Regions from separate parts of the Marinobacter sediminum genome, predicted to be linked through region 4. Evidence: predicted binding sites of a transcription regulator. Region 4 holds the regulator's gene; each other region holds the start of a gene.

Region 1 (3,374 bases), 1.1 Mb from region 4:
CTATCGTACCTCTAAGACCAAAGAAACACGGCACCCTGTTATTATCCCTGATAAGATTGATAAAAATACAAGCATATTCAAGGCATTCAGAGACGTATGAGCACGGCATTCTTTTCCCACGATGACTGTCTGAGACACAACATGGGCCCGGAGCATCCGGAGTGCCCGGAGAGGATTTCAACGATCCTCAGCTACATCGCCGACACTCATCTTGAGCAGGATCTGGACTGGGTAAGGCCGGAAGAGATCACCCGTGATCAATTGCTGTCGGTTCACCCGGAAAAATACCTGCAGCAACTCGATCTCATGGAGCCGACTCGCGGCCGAGTATTCACCGACCCGGATACAGCCCTGATGCCGGACACGCTCCGCGCCGCCCGACTCGCAGCCGGCGCAAACATTCAGGCTGTGGATATGGTCATGAGCAGCCAGGTCACCAATGCTTTTATCTGCGCCCGGCCTCCCGGCCACCATGCAGAGCGCAGCAAATCCATGGGATTCTGCTTTTATAACAACGTTGCACTGGCAGCCATGCGTGCCCTGAACTTCCACCACCTGGAGCGGGTTGCCATCATTGATTTTGATGTACACCAGGGCAATGGCACTGTTGATATTGTCAGTGGTGACGAGCGCATTCTCATGTGCTCCAGCTTCCAGCACCCTTTCTATCCACACTCCCACGTGCACCGGCAGGCGGACAATATCGTCAATGCACCTATTGAAGCCGGATGTTCGGCTCTCGATTATCGAAAAGCGATAGAAGCAGCCTGGGTAAAAAAACTTCAGGACTTCAAACCACAGGTCATTCTGATCTCAGCCGGATTTGACAGCCACAAGCTGGACCCGATGGCAGAGCTGAATCTGGAAACAGAAGACTATCGCTGGCTGACAGAGATGGTCACCAATATTGCCAGTGATTATTCCAATGACCGGATCATCTCAACCCTGGAAGGAGGCTATCACCTGAAAGCTCTGGCGGAGAGTGTGACAGCTCATCTGGAAGTGCTGAACGCCGTCTAGTTGAGCCGGTATCAGCCCGCGGACTCACCACCATAGCCGTTGGCTTGCTGGAACTCTGGCCTCTCACCTTCCCGCTGAAGGCGAATGGTGGTACGCCGGTTGTCAGCAGGGCGGCGTGAGACCGGGAATTGATCGCCGTGGGCACGAACAATAATCAGGTTTTCAGGAATACCCCGCGCTTTAAGGTAGCCAGCAACAACATTGGCACGATCTTCCGATAAAGCACGGTTATCAATTCGGCTTCCCAAACGGTCACTATGACCATCCACGAAGATGCGTTCGACCGTGGAGTCTGCCAGTACGAAGGTCACAATGTTGTCCAGGAGCTTGCGATCCGCCCCGGAAAGACTGGCACTGCCGCTGTTAAAGGGGATGCGGGAACGGCGAATCTGATCATAGTTCACCGGCAGAAGGTTAGCTGTGCAGGCACGATAGCGCTCGAACTGACCGGAAAAGTTAATATTTGATACCTGAACCCTCACAGGGCTGCCATCAAACCAGGATTCTCGGGTGACCGTAGGCCTCATGCCCTCAAGCAGTCCCTGGGCAAGAACCATCGCCTGACGGGTATCCAGAAGCACCGGTCGGTTACCGTCAGAAACGTTCACAGAGCCAAGGGGTCTGGGCACAACACCGGGTCGCCAGGCTGGCGCCTCAACAACCAGAGAACCACGACCGGGCCGCATCATCGGGTGGTCTGATTCCAGGAAGAAAGACAGGCTCTCTCCGGCCTGGTGCCGGAACACTGCCTTGCCATAGCCGGGAACTTCATGCACCAGTGAACACTCGAAAATGGATTCAGCCAGATACCACTGACTGTTTTCAATGCCCGCACCATAGCTTGCCGCGTGTCCGAGAAGCGGCACGCCGGAGACCAGCGCCAACGCGCCCAGCAGGCTCAGTGTGTGTTTGTGAAGGCTGAATGCCATAACAGGTTACCAATGTGTCCGGAGACTTCAGGTGTTTCAATTTATAACGGCCAAGCGGTCTGGTTCTTTAGGCCGGTATACAAAAACAAACATTCACGCCTTCTGATATAATTCGCAAAATTTTCAGGGCCGAGGCCCACCGATGGCATTGCGGAAACATCCATGACCGATCAGCTCACCCTTACCCGCCCGGACGACTGGCACCTGCACGTTCGTGATGAAGACATTCTCACGAGTGTGGTACCCGCTACTGCCGCCTGTTTCGGGCGCGCGATCATCATGCCCAACCTGGTGCCGCCGGTGACCACCACCGCGGAAGCGACAGCCTACCGGGAGCGAATCCTGGCAGCCGCCACAGGCACCGAGTTCCAGCCCCTGATGACGCTTTATCTGACCGAGAGCACAACCGCAGAAACCATTCGCGATGCCAAGGCGGCCGGTGTAGTGGCCGCCAAACTGTATCCGGCCGGTGCCACCACCAACTCTGCATCCGGTGTGAAAGATATCCGCAACATCTACCCGGTGCTGGAAGCTATGGCCGACTGCGGCATGTTGCTGCTGGTACACGGTGAAGTGACCGACCCGGATATCGACATTTTCGACCGCGAGAAGGTGTTTCTCGAAAGGGTGCTCGCCCCTACCCTGGAAGCCTTCCCGGGTCTGAAAGTAGTCCTGGAACACATTACCACAGCGGACTCAGCCGAGTTTGTACGGCAGCACAAGGGCGAAAACCTGGCGGCCACGCTGACCCCGCAACACCTGATGTATAACCGCAACCATATGCTGGTTGGCGGTATTCGCCCGCACTTATACTGCCTGCCTATCCTCAAGCGCAACCGGCATCAGCAGGCCCTGAGGGAAGCCGTCGCCAGCGGTGACAAACGCTTCTTCCTCGGCACCGATTCCGCGCCTCATGCCAAAGACCGGAAGGAAGCTGCCTGCGGCTGCGCCGGTTGCTACTCCGCCTATGGCGCCATCGGGCTATATGCAGATATTTTTGAGGAACTGGGCATTCTGGACAAACTGGAAGCCTTCGCAAGCTTCAACGGCGCGGACTTCTATGGTCTACCGAGAAATACCGACACCGTTACCCTGGTTCGGGAACCTTGGACCATGCCGGCTCAGCTGCCTCTGGCAGACGGCAACATCGTGCCACTGAAAGCGGGTGAAACCGTTAACTGGCGCCTGGCGTAAACACCCTGACTTTACATCACACGGCCACGACCGGAGTTTTAGTGACTGAAGAAAATAAAGAACCGCATCCAATGTCCCGCCGCTTTCGCGGCTTTTTGCCCGTCGTAGTTGACGTGGAAACCGCCGGATTCAACCCGGAGCGGGATGCCTTACTGGAAGTGGCCGCGGTGCTGCTGACCATGGACGACGACGGCTATCTGCACCGTGCCGAAACTCACGTACAACAGATTG
Region 2 (3,374 bases), 2.9 Mb from region 4:
CATAGAACAAAGTGTCATAGCTGGGCTCCATCAAGTCCTCCAAGGGCAAGTATCTGTTTGCGGACATCCGCCTTTTGCTGTTTCAGTACGTCTTCGAGGCCACTGATCGCCGCTGGCAGAGCCTTCGGGGCGTTGTTGCGGAACTGCTCCATCAGCTCAATCTGAACGCGAAGATCCTGGAAGCCGCCGTAAAGTTTTTGCCGACCTTTCAATGTCTTAAGGCCGCCTTTCCATCCGGCCTTGTCCAGCTCCATCAGATATCGAATGCGTTTTAACAGCTTTCGCAGCCGATGTATGTCCTCGTCCGGGGATGTGACCATCAGCTCCGCGGTACGCCTGTTGAACTGTCTAATACGTTGCTCAACGACTTTTCGGATGTCTTTCGGGGTAAGTTTGCCTGCGAGTTTGTTGAATTTCCGGGAATCGATCAGGTGGTGCCAGTCGTTCATGCTGTCGTGATAGTGCTTGCCATTCAGTTTATTAACCAGCCGGGCGTGTTCTTCCTCTGCCTCGTTTTCAAAGTAGGTGTGAAGGGTGGTTCGCAGCTCTTCGTTGCCCTGGCACAGCCGTGCCAGGTCCTCGAGCAAGACGTGCAGATCCCGGAGCCGCCCAGTGGCTTTGGCATGCCGTTTCAGTTGTTTTATTGCCCGGGAGAGGAGATTGTCTCGGGTCACCTCCTGTATGGATTCGGCAATGGCCCGGCTGCGGCGGATGGCAATGCGATAATGGTGCAGGAATTCATTGTCCAGCCCGAGAATGACGCCGGGTTCCAGCTGGTTGATAACGGTGAGCTGGTGCCTGAGTGCTGCCGGAATATCCTTGGCCGGATTGTTGCCGTCGGTTTCCGCTCGTTTTTTCAGCTTGCGGGCAAAGTCGGGGTAGCTGAAGTCCTTTGGGGTAAGAAATCGATCCAGCCTGCCCTTGCCTTTTTTCAGCTCGCACCAGTGGTCCACCGGGATGTGAATGTGGATAAAGCTCGCTGTGGGGAGGTGGGCCGGCGGGTGTTTGAGCAGCCATTGGGCTAGCTCAAGGAGCGCCGGGTTGTGGCCGATTAGAGCAATCTGCTCCTCGTTTTCACGCTTTTGCAGCCAATGGACGAGCTGTTGATAGTCAAAGGTGTAGAGTTCAGGGCTTACATGGGCGCGTCCCGCAGGGAAGGTCGCCGGCAGCACCCCTGCAAGAGTCTGCTTTGCGCGTTCGGCATTGCTGGCATACAGAACGGCATCAAAGCCGCCGTTTTGGGTCAGAGCTTTGCCCAGCGGTGCCAGTTGTTTTTCACCCCTCGCATTGAGTGGGCGCTCCCGGTCACCAAGGTCCTCGTCTGCCCAGCTGGATTTGGCATGTCGGATCAGGAAGAGGTGTTTCATGTTGCTGCCTTGCTACTTGGACTTTTTGGACTTTCGTCTGAAAATGCTCAAGGTCCTTAGGGTGCAGTCGATAAGCCAACCATGTGAGAACCCATGAACAGTCACAGTGTAGTGACAGATGGTGGGGCTCGCCGTGTGAACGTCGGTAAATCTGTTTTAACAAATTGGAACAGTGCTTCTGGCGCAAGTGTATAAGCTGTCGCTCAATATCTCTCCGAGGATCCGTTGTAATGAACGTTTTGAATCATCTGCGCATTCGCACCCGGCTGCTGCTGGCCGTACTGATACCGGTACTGATTACGGCAGCGACCATCGCCTGGATTACCGTTAGCCAGATTCAGGCCGAGGGCGAGGCAGAGCTTGAGCGTATGGAAACGAACCTGCTGGACGCCCGCAAAGCAGGGCTGAAGAACCTGGTTAATACTGCCCGCGCCGTTGTGCTTCATGCCAAGAATGATCCCGCGCTTTCCGAGGAAGAGGCCAAGGAGGAAGCCGCGGCACGATTGCGTTCGATTCGTTATGATGAAACGAATTACGTGTTCGCCTATACCCGAGACGTCTATAACCTCGCTTATGCCCCGGATCCCTCGAAGGAGGGCCCCACAAATAATCCTACCGTGAGAAAGCTGATCGCTTCTCTTTACGATGCCGCTGAATCAGACGGCTTTTTCGCCTATAACTGGGCAAATCCGGCATCTGGTAACGAAGAACCAAAGGTTTCCTATTCCACCATCATTCCTGATTGGGACTGGATGATCGGCACCGGCGTCTACGTTACCAATATTGATAAGCAGGTGGCTAAAGCCAGGGCCGACATTGAAGATGAAATAGCCTCTGCCCTCGGATTTATCCTGTTGGTGACGTCGGTCATTGTGGTGATTTCATTGCTGATAGGCCTGCTGGTGGGCCGTACTGTTACCGGGCCCCTGAACACCGTGAGCAATATGATGCAGGAAATCGCCAATGGTGATGGCGATTTGCGTCAACGGCTGCCGGAAGAGGGTACCGATGAGCTTGCTGAGCTGGGCCGTCGTTTCAACGCCTTTGTCATCAAGATTCAGACCACGATTCGTGAGGTGGGTGCCACCACAGATCAGGTCGCGTCGGCCGCAGAAGAGCTGAGCCGTGTAGCCAGTGAAACCCGCGCCTCGGTTCAGGAACAGGGTTCCGAGACCGATCAGATTGCCTCTGCCATCAACGAAATGGCAGCAACCATCCAGCAGATTTCCGGAAACGCCAATGAGGTTGAAGGGGCTGCTTCCGACGCGGATCGCATGGCCCGTGAGGGCGGTGAAACCATCGCCAGCGCGCAAGGATCGGTAAATAAACTTTCCGAAGAGATTCAGGAAAGCGCCCGAAACATTGATGCGCTGGCTGAAAAATCGGACGACATTCAGCAGGTCCTGGATGTGATTCACGCGGTTACCGAGCAGACTAACCTGCTGGCCCTGAACGCGGCAATTGAGGCTGCCCGTGCTGGTGAGCATGGCCGCGGTTTTTCTGTAGTTGCCGATGAGGTTCGTCAGTTGGCGAAGCGCAGTGCCGAGTCTGCTGATCAGATTCGTGAAATGATTGACGGTTTTGTTACCGAGTCCCGCTCCGCGGTTGAACGCATGAATAAGTCCCGGGATCGGTCATCCGAGACTGTTGAGCGCATCGATCATGCAACCAGCGCTCTGGGCACCATCGAAAAATCAGTGGGACAGATCCACGATCAGGTTACCCAGATTGCGACTGCAGCAGAGCAGCAAAGCCAGGTTGCTGAAGAGATCAACCAGAACGTCGTGCGCATTGTGGATGCGGCGCAGCGTAGTGATACCGGTGTCACTCAAACCAACGAGGCGAGCCATGAGCTGGCCCGGCTGGGCGAGAGCCTGAGGGAGCTTATTGGCCAGTTCAAGGTGTGAGTCAGTAGGCCCGGCGTTGTTTTAGCAGTTGACGAAGCCGCCGGGAACGACGGGCTCTTGAGAACGCAGTTGTGACCCGGATGAGTTGCCGACGTCAGGA
Region 3 (3,374 bases), 1.4 Mb from region 4:
TCCAGGCCCAGCGCTTCCGCCATCAGCGCAACAATATAAGGCTGTGAGATGGTCTGCCCGGCACCAATGGGCAGGGGGCCATCTTCGTAGGCGCAGTCGATCATCCTGGGCGTGACAAACCTTTCTCTGGGCACCCGCCTCATCGCCTCTATCACCAGCGGCGAAGAGATGCCCCTGGCGACAATCTGATAATCCACCATCGAGGCCCGCTGAGCCTCAAAATCCACTTGTTCGTTCATGACTTGCCTCCTGAATCAAAGGCCGCTTACCGACCGTTACAAAGGAGCAACTTTTTTACAACGGTGCGCCCCACCCTCACTGTCTACTTTTTAAACATGGCACGCCGGACAGGCAACCATTCGGCAGCCACACAACAACAAAAATCTGACAGCCGGGAGAAGCTCCATGCCCGCTGCCAAGGAGGAAAACATGTCAGCATCCATCAATCACCTTGAGGAGCAGACCAGGGAATCATCCGAACTGCTCGAAGACATCATGCCATCAGCAATCACCCTCGCCATGATGCTGCGCCATAAAAAAATGGCGGCATGGCTACGCACAGAATTCGATGGTTATCAGGACAAGGAGTCCGCACCACCCTATCGCCGGGACCTACCCGGACATATCGTAGCCCGCTCCCCACAGTATGGCTGGATTCCCGCACCAGTAAACGATCAACAGGGAAAGGAATACGGCCATCTCGATCTCATTGAGGGCACAAAAGCACTGGAGAAAATCTGTGTAAACAGCAAGAAGGGAGACGGAAACCGGATACTCCTCGACAAGGAAGACATGGTGGCACTGCAAAAGCAGATCAACCTGAGCGCCGAACTGGCTATCAACCTGAGCCGCGAGGCCTACTGCCGACTGTTAAGAACGGTCAGGGGCACAATTTACCTGTGGACACAGGAATTGATGAGAAAGGGACTGGAAGGCGAACATAACCATTACAGCACTGAAGAACGGAGCCTGGTGGCCGACCAGGATGCCCCCCAACACTTCTGGCGCAAGGCAATGGAGGAGCTGGACAACCTGCCGGTTCCAGACGTGAAATCGGCCGGATTTTTCGAGCGGGTTTTTGGTCGGGCCGGTTAAGCGGCCCATTACCTCAGGCCAGAACGCTGAACATACCAATGCTGCTGACAATCAGCAGCACGGTTCCGAGCACCTGGAAAAACACCGGCGTTTCTGCCCGAAGAATACGGTCGTGGAAACGAAGGCCAATGACATGTCCTACCGCGGCGCAGGGAAGCAACCAAAGATGATGAATCAGTTGCAAATCGACGCCTGCCCATACGAATGCGCCCATTTTGATAAAAACCAGAATAAACCAGAGTGCGAACAGGGTATCCCGAAGCTTCTCTTTCGGTAGGTGCTGCGCCGCAACGGCAATGATCAGGGGAGCGCCGATCAGGGACGTACCACTGATATAACCACCCACCATGAGAAACAGCGTATCCACCGCTTTGCTGCCACTTCGGAACGGTTTGTTGACGATATAGGACACCGAATACAAGCCGACAATCACGAAGATGATGGCGCTGAGGATATCGCCAGGCATGGTTATCAGGCCAAACACCCCGACCAGCTTGGGCACGATCATGATCGCAAGAATGCGCCAGAGATAACGCCAGTCAACCGTTCCCTCTGTTTTCATGCCGGCTGAATCGGGGCGCTTCCGATTATTCATCCAAATGGTCAAAGAAGAAAACACCAGCAGGTGTACGGCAATGATCGGCAAGAAAATCAAAGGCTGGTCGAGTACCAGCAAAAGGAAGGGTAACGACAAAACAGCCCCACCGAACCCAAGCCCGGAGCGTACAAATCCACTCCAGACGAAGATAACAGCAATCAAAACATACTGGGCAATGCCGAGATCGGACATAACTTCCTTTTTTACTGAATATTGACTCCAGTTATTTGAAATAGCGCCGATATATTCAGTGAGCTACAAACTGGACGGATATTGATTAAACCCCGGAGAATAATAATGGCCCTGTCCTGGAAACAGAAGTTTACCTTCCTGATTGCAGCCACCTTCGTGGGCCTTGCTATTGCGCTAGCGGCCTCGCTGAGTGGCCTCAGCAAAGTGTCAGAAGCGTATGAAGCACGCAGCCAGGCCAGGTCCTACGAAACGGCTTCGTTGCACCTGATGAACGATTGGCTTAACGCAGATCGTCTCAGCGAAAACCTGACTCCGGATACGGTCGACTCCTTCCAGAACCAACTCGCATCGCTGGAAACACAGGCCGGCGAACTGCCAACCGCAGCGGCAAAGCTCTCAGACCCATCCATCGCCGAAACAGCGGCGGAAATCCACGATGCCGTCAACAACTATACAGAACTGCGGCGAGAGTGGCTGGGGCTGAGCCAAACACTGGGCCTGACCAACAGCAATGGTCTGAAAGCGAAAATGGCCGGTATTGTTGAGAGTGACCTCCGGGAAATCAGCATTTCCATCTTCAACGATGACATCAACATCATCGCCTCCAATTACCGGGACTACCTGGACACCTTCGACACCTCCTATGCCGAGAAAACCCGCGAAGCATTGGCTCGCATGCAGGCAGTGGTTAAAGATATGGATTGGCAGGAGATCGAAATGGGCCAATCTGTTCAGGGGTTCGCCGACGCTTTTGCGGAGTCTGACAACATCGTCAAGATCATTGCAGGTCTTGAAACCAGGCTTGAGACGATCGGGGCTGACATTCGTGCAATGATTATCAGCCAGGGTAAATCCCTTCGCACCGGCATCATTGCATCCACCAGCGCCCAGGCGGAAGAAGCCCGTACGGCGTCTTCCTGGCTTATCATTGCAACATCCGCAGCCGTTCTGATTGTGCTTATTCTTACGCTGACCGCTGCATCGCGTACCCTGGTCAGGCGTCTGAACGAAGTCGTTGAGCTGCTGACCCGCGTCGCCTCGGGTGATCTCAGCCAACGCCTCCAACCAGGCAGCAATACCAGGGACGAATTCAATCGCCTCGGCACAGCTACCAACAAAATGCTGGATGATGTCTCCAGCGTCATCGGACAGGTTGTGGAAGGCAACAGAACCCTGTCCAGCCTCCAGGGTGAGCTGGATTCCCTGGTTGTACAGCTGGGCCGAAACGGTGAACAGGTAGAGGGTGAAACCGAGCAGACAGCCACGGCCGTTCAGGAAATTTCCCACACCGCGATCGATATTGCCCAGTATACCCAGTCCGTCAACGAAGCGGCCCAGAGCGCCAACGGTGCAGCCCAGTCCGGTGCAAAGGTTGTCAAGCGCAGCGCCGACAGCATGAGTGCTCTTGCCGAGCGCATCCAGCAAACCCATGACCAGATCGGCCAGCTCAGCAAAACCGGTGAAAAGGTCAACTCCATTGTGGATGTAA
Region 4 (3,374 bases):
GGTAAGGGTCGTGGATGAGAGTCATTCCCTGGACGATATTCTGGACGAGCTGTCCGATCGCCATCTTGTTCTGATCGATACTGCCGGCCTGACCAGTTCTGACAAGGGCTACCAGGAACAACTGGCTGAACTGGCTCGCAGTCACCACAATATTCGGACCCATCTTGTGGTTTCGGCCACCAGTCAGCCGCGCATCATGAAATCCGTCTGGCATTGCTATAAGATGGCTAATCTTGCGGGCTGCGTGATGACAAAAATTGACGAAGCCCTGACGCTCGGAGAGTCTCTCGGGTTCGTTATGGAGACCGGTTTACCGGTGGCCTATTACACCGATGGACAAAAGATTCCCGAGGATTTGCACCATGCTGAAGCCATTCCGTTGGTGCGGCTGGCCGTGGAGCGGCTGAAAAAACTCCAGCAACAACAGGCGGTCGCAGAAGGGGCCTGACCTATTGAAGGCTGTCATCGGATGACGGAGTATACGGTGTATAAATCCGGCTTCGTTCTGATACAGCGAGCCCCGGCAAAACTGGTGAGAGAAAAGATTCAGTATGAGCAGAGCACGTCCGGTACAGGTGATAGCAGTTTCCGGCGGAAAAGGGGGAGTCGGCAAGAGTAACGTGTCGGTCAACCTTGGAATCGCCCTGGCCGAGAAAGGCCGTCGAGTGGTGTTGCTGGACGCCGATCTGGGTCTCGCGAATATTGACGTGCTGCTCGGTATAACCGCAAACAGAAACCTTTCTGATGTGCTGGCCGGAGAGTGCGACCTCAAGGATGTTTTGGTTAATGGCCCGGGCGGCATAAAGATTGTTCCCGCTTCCTCGGGTACCCAGCGCATGACCCAGCTCAGCCCTATGGAGCATGCCGGCCTGATCAACGCATTCAGCGAACTGGGGGATCAGATAGATGTCCTGATCGTTGATACCGCCGCCGGCATTTCGGAATCGGTTGTCAGCTTTCTCAGGGCTTCCCAGGAACTATTGCTGGTGGTGTGTGACGAGCCTACGTCCATCACGGATGCCTATGCATTGATCAAGCTCATGAACCGGGATTACGGCACCAACCGGTTCCGTATTCTGGCCAATCAGGTCCGAAACGAGCAGGAAGGCCGTCATCTTTTTGAAAAACTGACTCGGGTCACCGAGCGTTTTCTGGATGTGGCATTACAATACGTGGGCATGGTCCCTTTTGACGAAGCTGTCAAAAAAGCGGTACAACGTCAGCGTGCCGTCCTGGATGCTTATCCCCGAGCAAAAGCATCGTTGGCAATCAAAGCGCTCGCAGAAAAAGTCGACAACTGGCCACTGCCATCCTCTCCCCGCGGGCATCTCGAATTTTTTGTGGAGCGGCTCGTCGAAGTCTGAATCTGATCCAGTCAAAAACAAAACCGGATACATGACATTGACGAAAAACCTGGGAATCTACCAGCAGTCAGGCGCGAAAAGTGCTTCTCTACTTGTCGAGGAGCACGCCCCGCTAGTCAAGAAGATTGCCCTGCACCTCATGGCAAGGTTGCCGGCGTCTGTGCAACTGGAGGACCTGATGCAGGCCGGAATGATCGGACTGCTGGAGGCCGCACAGCGTTATAGTTCCGCCAAAGGTGCTACGTTTGAAACCTATGCCGGTATCAGGATACGGGGCGCCATGGTGGATGAGATCCGCAAGGGCGACTGGGTGCCCCGATCCGTTCACCGCAACGCCCGCCGAATTTCCCAGGCAATTAAAACGGTTGAAGACCGTCTTGGCCGTGAAGCCCAGGACCTGGAAGTTGCCGAAGAGTTAGGTCTCGACCTTTCCGAGTATCATTCCTCGCTTTCTGATGCCAACAGTGGACGACTTTTTAGCCTTGATGAGCTCAATGAATCCGGAGAACTGCCGATAGAAGAGACAGAGGCCAGTGATAATCCGCTGGATGATCTGACTTCGGGTGCTTTTCGGCGGAACCTGGCAGAAGCCATCGAGGATCTGCCCGAGCGGGAAAAATTGGTGCTGAGCCTGTATTACCAGGAGGAGCTGAATCTCAAGGAGATCGGGGCGGTGCTCGGGGTGAGTGAAAGCAGGGTCAGCCAGATTCACAGTCAGGCCGCATTGCGATTACGCGGGCGTCTGTCCGGCTGGCGTCAGGAGTCAGGCGCTTAGGCGACGGTTGATGTGTCCGGACCATGGTTGTCTGTAGTTTTTGGTAACCGATGCTTTACAACCACAACAAACATCAGACAATAAGCGTTTAAAACAGCGGCCTGGCTAGATTTCAAGCACAAAGGTCAAACGAATTCCGGGTGTTACTAACTGGAGGTCCCATTGGACAAGAACATGAAAATTCTCATCGTGGACGACTTTTCCACGATGCGACGGATCATCAAGAACCTGTTGCGCGATCTCGGCTTCAGCAATACCGACGAGGCGGACGACGGCAATACGGCACTGCCGATGCTGAAAAGTGGCAAGTATGATTTTCTGGTGACCGACTGGAACATGCCGGGTATGTCTGGTTTCGATTTGCTGAAAGCGGTTCGTGCCGATGAAGATCTGAAAACCCTGCCAGTGCTTATGGTGACAGCCGAGGCCAAGCGGGACCAGATCGTAGCGGCGGCCCAGGCCGGTGTGAACGGCTATGTTGTTAAACCGTTCACGGCGGCGGTTCTCAAGGAAAAGATCGAGAAAATCTTTGAACGTATTCAGTAATCAGAGATCGGATGGCTCTAATGAGCGATAGTAACAAGAACCATCAGGGCCTTGAACCAGAGGTAACCGAAAAGCTCCAGCGTCAGGCTGCGGACCTGTCTGAAAGCGTTCAGGCCGGCGATTACGCCAGGGCCATGACCCTGATTAATGACTTGAGCGAGGTCAGGGATCAGAGTCTCTATCGCGAAGTCGGCCGGCTGACGCGCAGCCTTCATGAGGCAATCCGAAACTTCCAGGTAGACCCCCGTAATGCCGAACAAAAGGAAGCACTGTCAAAAATGACAGATGCCTCTGATCGTCTTGAATACGTGGTTCAGATGACCAGCCAGGCCGCTAATCGGACCATGGACCTGGTGGAAGAGACCATGCCGGTGGCTCATACCGTTCGAGACGAGGCAGTAGCTCTGCGGGATGAATGGCAGCGTCTGAGGCGTCGGGAAATGCAGCCGGCGGAGTTCCGGGAATTGTATGGCCGCATTGATCGCTTCTTTGGCAGCCTGACGACCGATGCCGACACCATTTACAACAATCTCTCCGAGATTCTCATGGCCCAGGATTTCCAGGATCTTACCGGTCAGGTTATTCAGAGGGTCACGACGCTGGTGAAGGAGGTTGAAGAACAGATGCTTGGCCTGGTGGTAATGGCCAGTCATGTGGATCAGATCACGGGTACAGTGCATCAGCTTGAT

Evidence for each region. The regulator FliA, encoded in region 4, starts transcription of late flagellar genes. The targets are predictions, from matches to a motif close to CTAAAGTTTNNNNNNNNNNNGCCGNTAA.
Region 1: KFJ24_RS08745 (flagellar protein MotY) is a predicted target of FliA. The motif match lies at 1,993-2,020, and genes of this name have one in related genera.
Region 2: KFJ24_RS16930 (methyl-accepting chemotaxis protein) is a predicted target of FliA. The motif match lies at 1,414-1,441, and genes of this name have one in related genera.
Region 3: KFJ24_RS10315 (methyl-accepting chemotaxis protein) is a predicted target of FliA. The motif match lies at 1,911-1,938, and genes of this name have one in related genera.

The regions. Positions count from the first base shown of each region.
Region 1 covers NZ_JAGTWY010000001.1:1,835,710-1,839,083, forward strand. The annotation lists gene KFJ24_RS08740 (histone deacetylase family protein) at 97-1,020, shown strand; gene KFJ24_RS08745 (flagellar protein MotY) at 1,032-1,949, opposite strand; gene pyrC (dihydroorotase) at 2,112-3,143, shown strand; gene rnt (ribonuclease T) at 3,185-3,374, shown strand, end outside.
Region 2 covers NZ_JAGTWY010000001.1:3,623,421-3,626,794, forward strand. The annotation lists gene KFJ24_RS16920 (thiol-disulfide oxidoreductase DCC family protein) at 1-31, opposite strand, end outside; gene KFJ24_RS16925 (CHAD domain-containing protein) at 15-1,367, opposite strand; gene KFJ24_RS16930 (methyl-accepting chemotaxis protein) at 1,598-3,274, shown strand.
Region 3 covers NZ_JAGTWY010000001.1:2,170,427-2,173,800, forward strand. The annotation lists gene KFJ24_RS10300 (protein-L-isoaspartate(D-aspartate) O-methyltransferase) at 1-239, opposite strand, end outside; gene KFJ24_RS10305 (hypothetical protein) at 430-1,095, shown strand; gene KFJ24_RS10310 (TSUP family transporter) at 1,109-1,885, opposite strand; gene KFJ24_RS10315 (methyl-accepting chemotaxis protein) at 1,991-3,374, shown strand, end outside.
Region 4 covers NZ_JAGTWY010000001.1:726,091-729,464, forward strand. The annotation lists gene flhF (flagellar biosynthesis protein FlhF) at 1-448, shown strand, start outside; gene KFJ24_RS03540 (MinD/ParA family protein) at 552-1,364, shown strand; gene KFJ24_RS03545 (RNA polymerase sigma factor FliA) at 1,396-2,139, shown strand; gene cheY (chemotaxis response regulator CheY) at 2,302-2,685, shown strand; gene KFJ24_RS03555 (protein phosphatase CheZ) at 2,706-3,374, shown strand, end outside.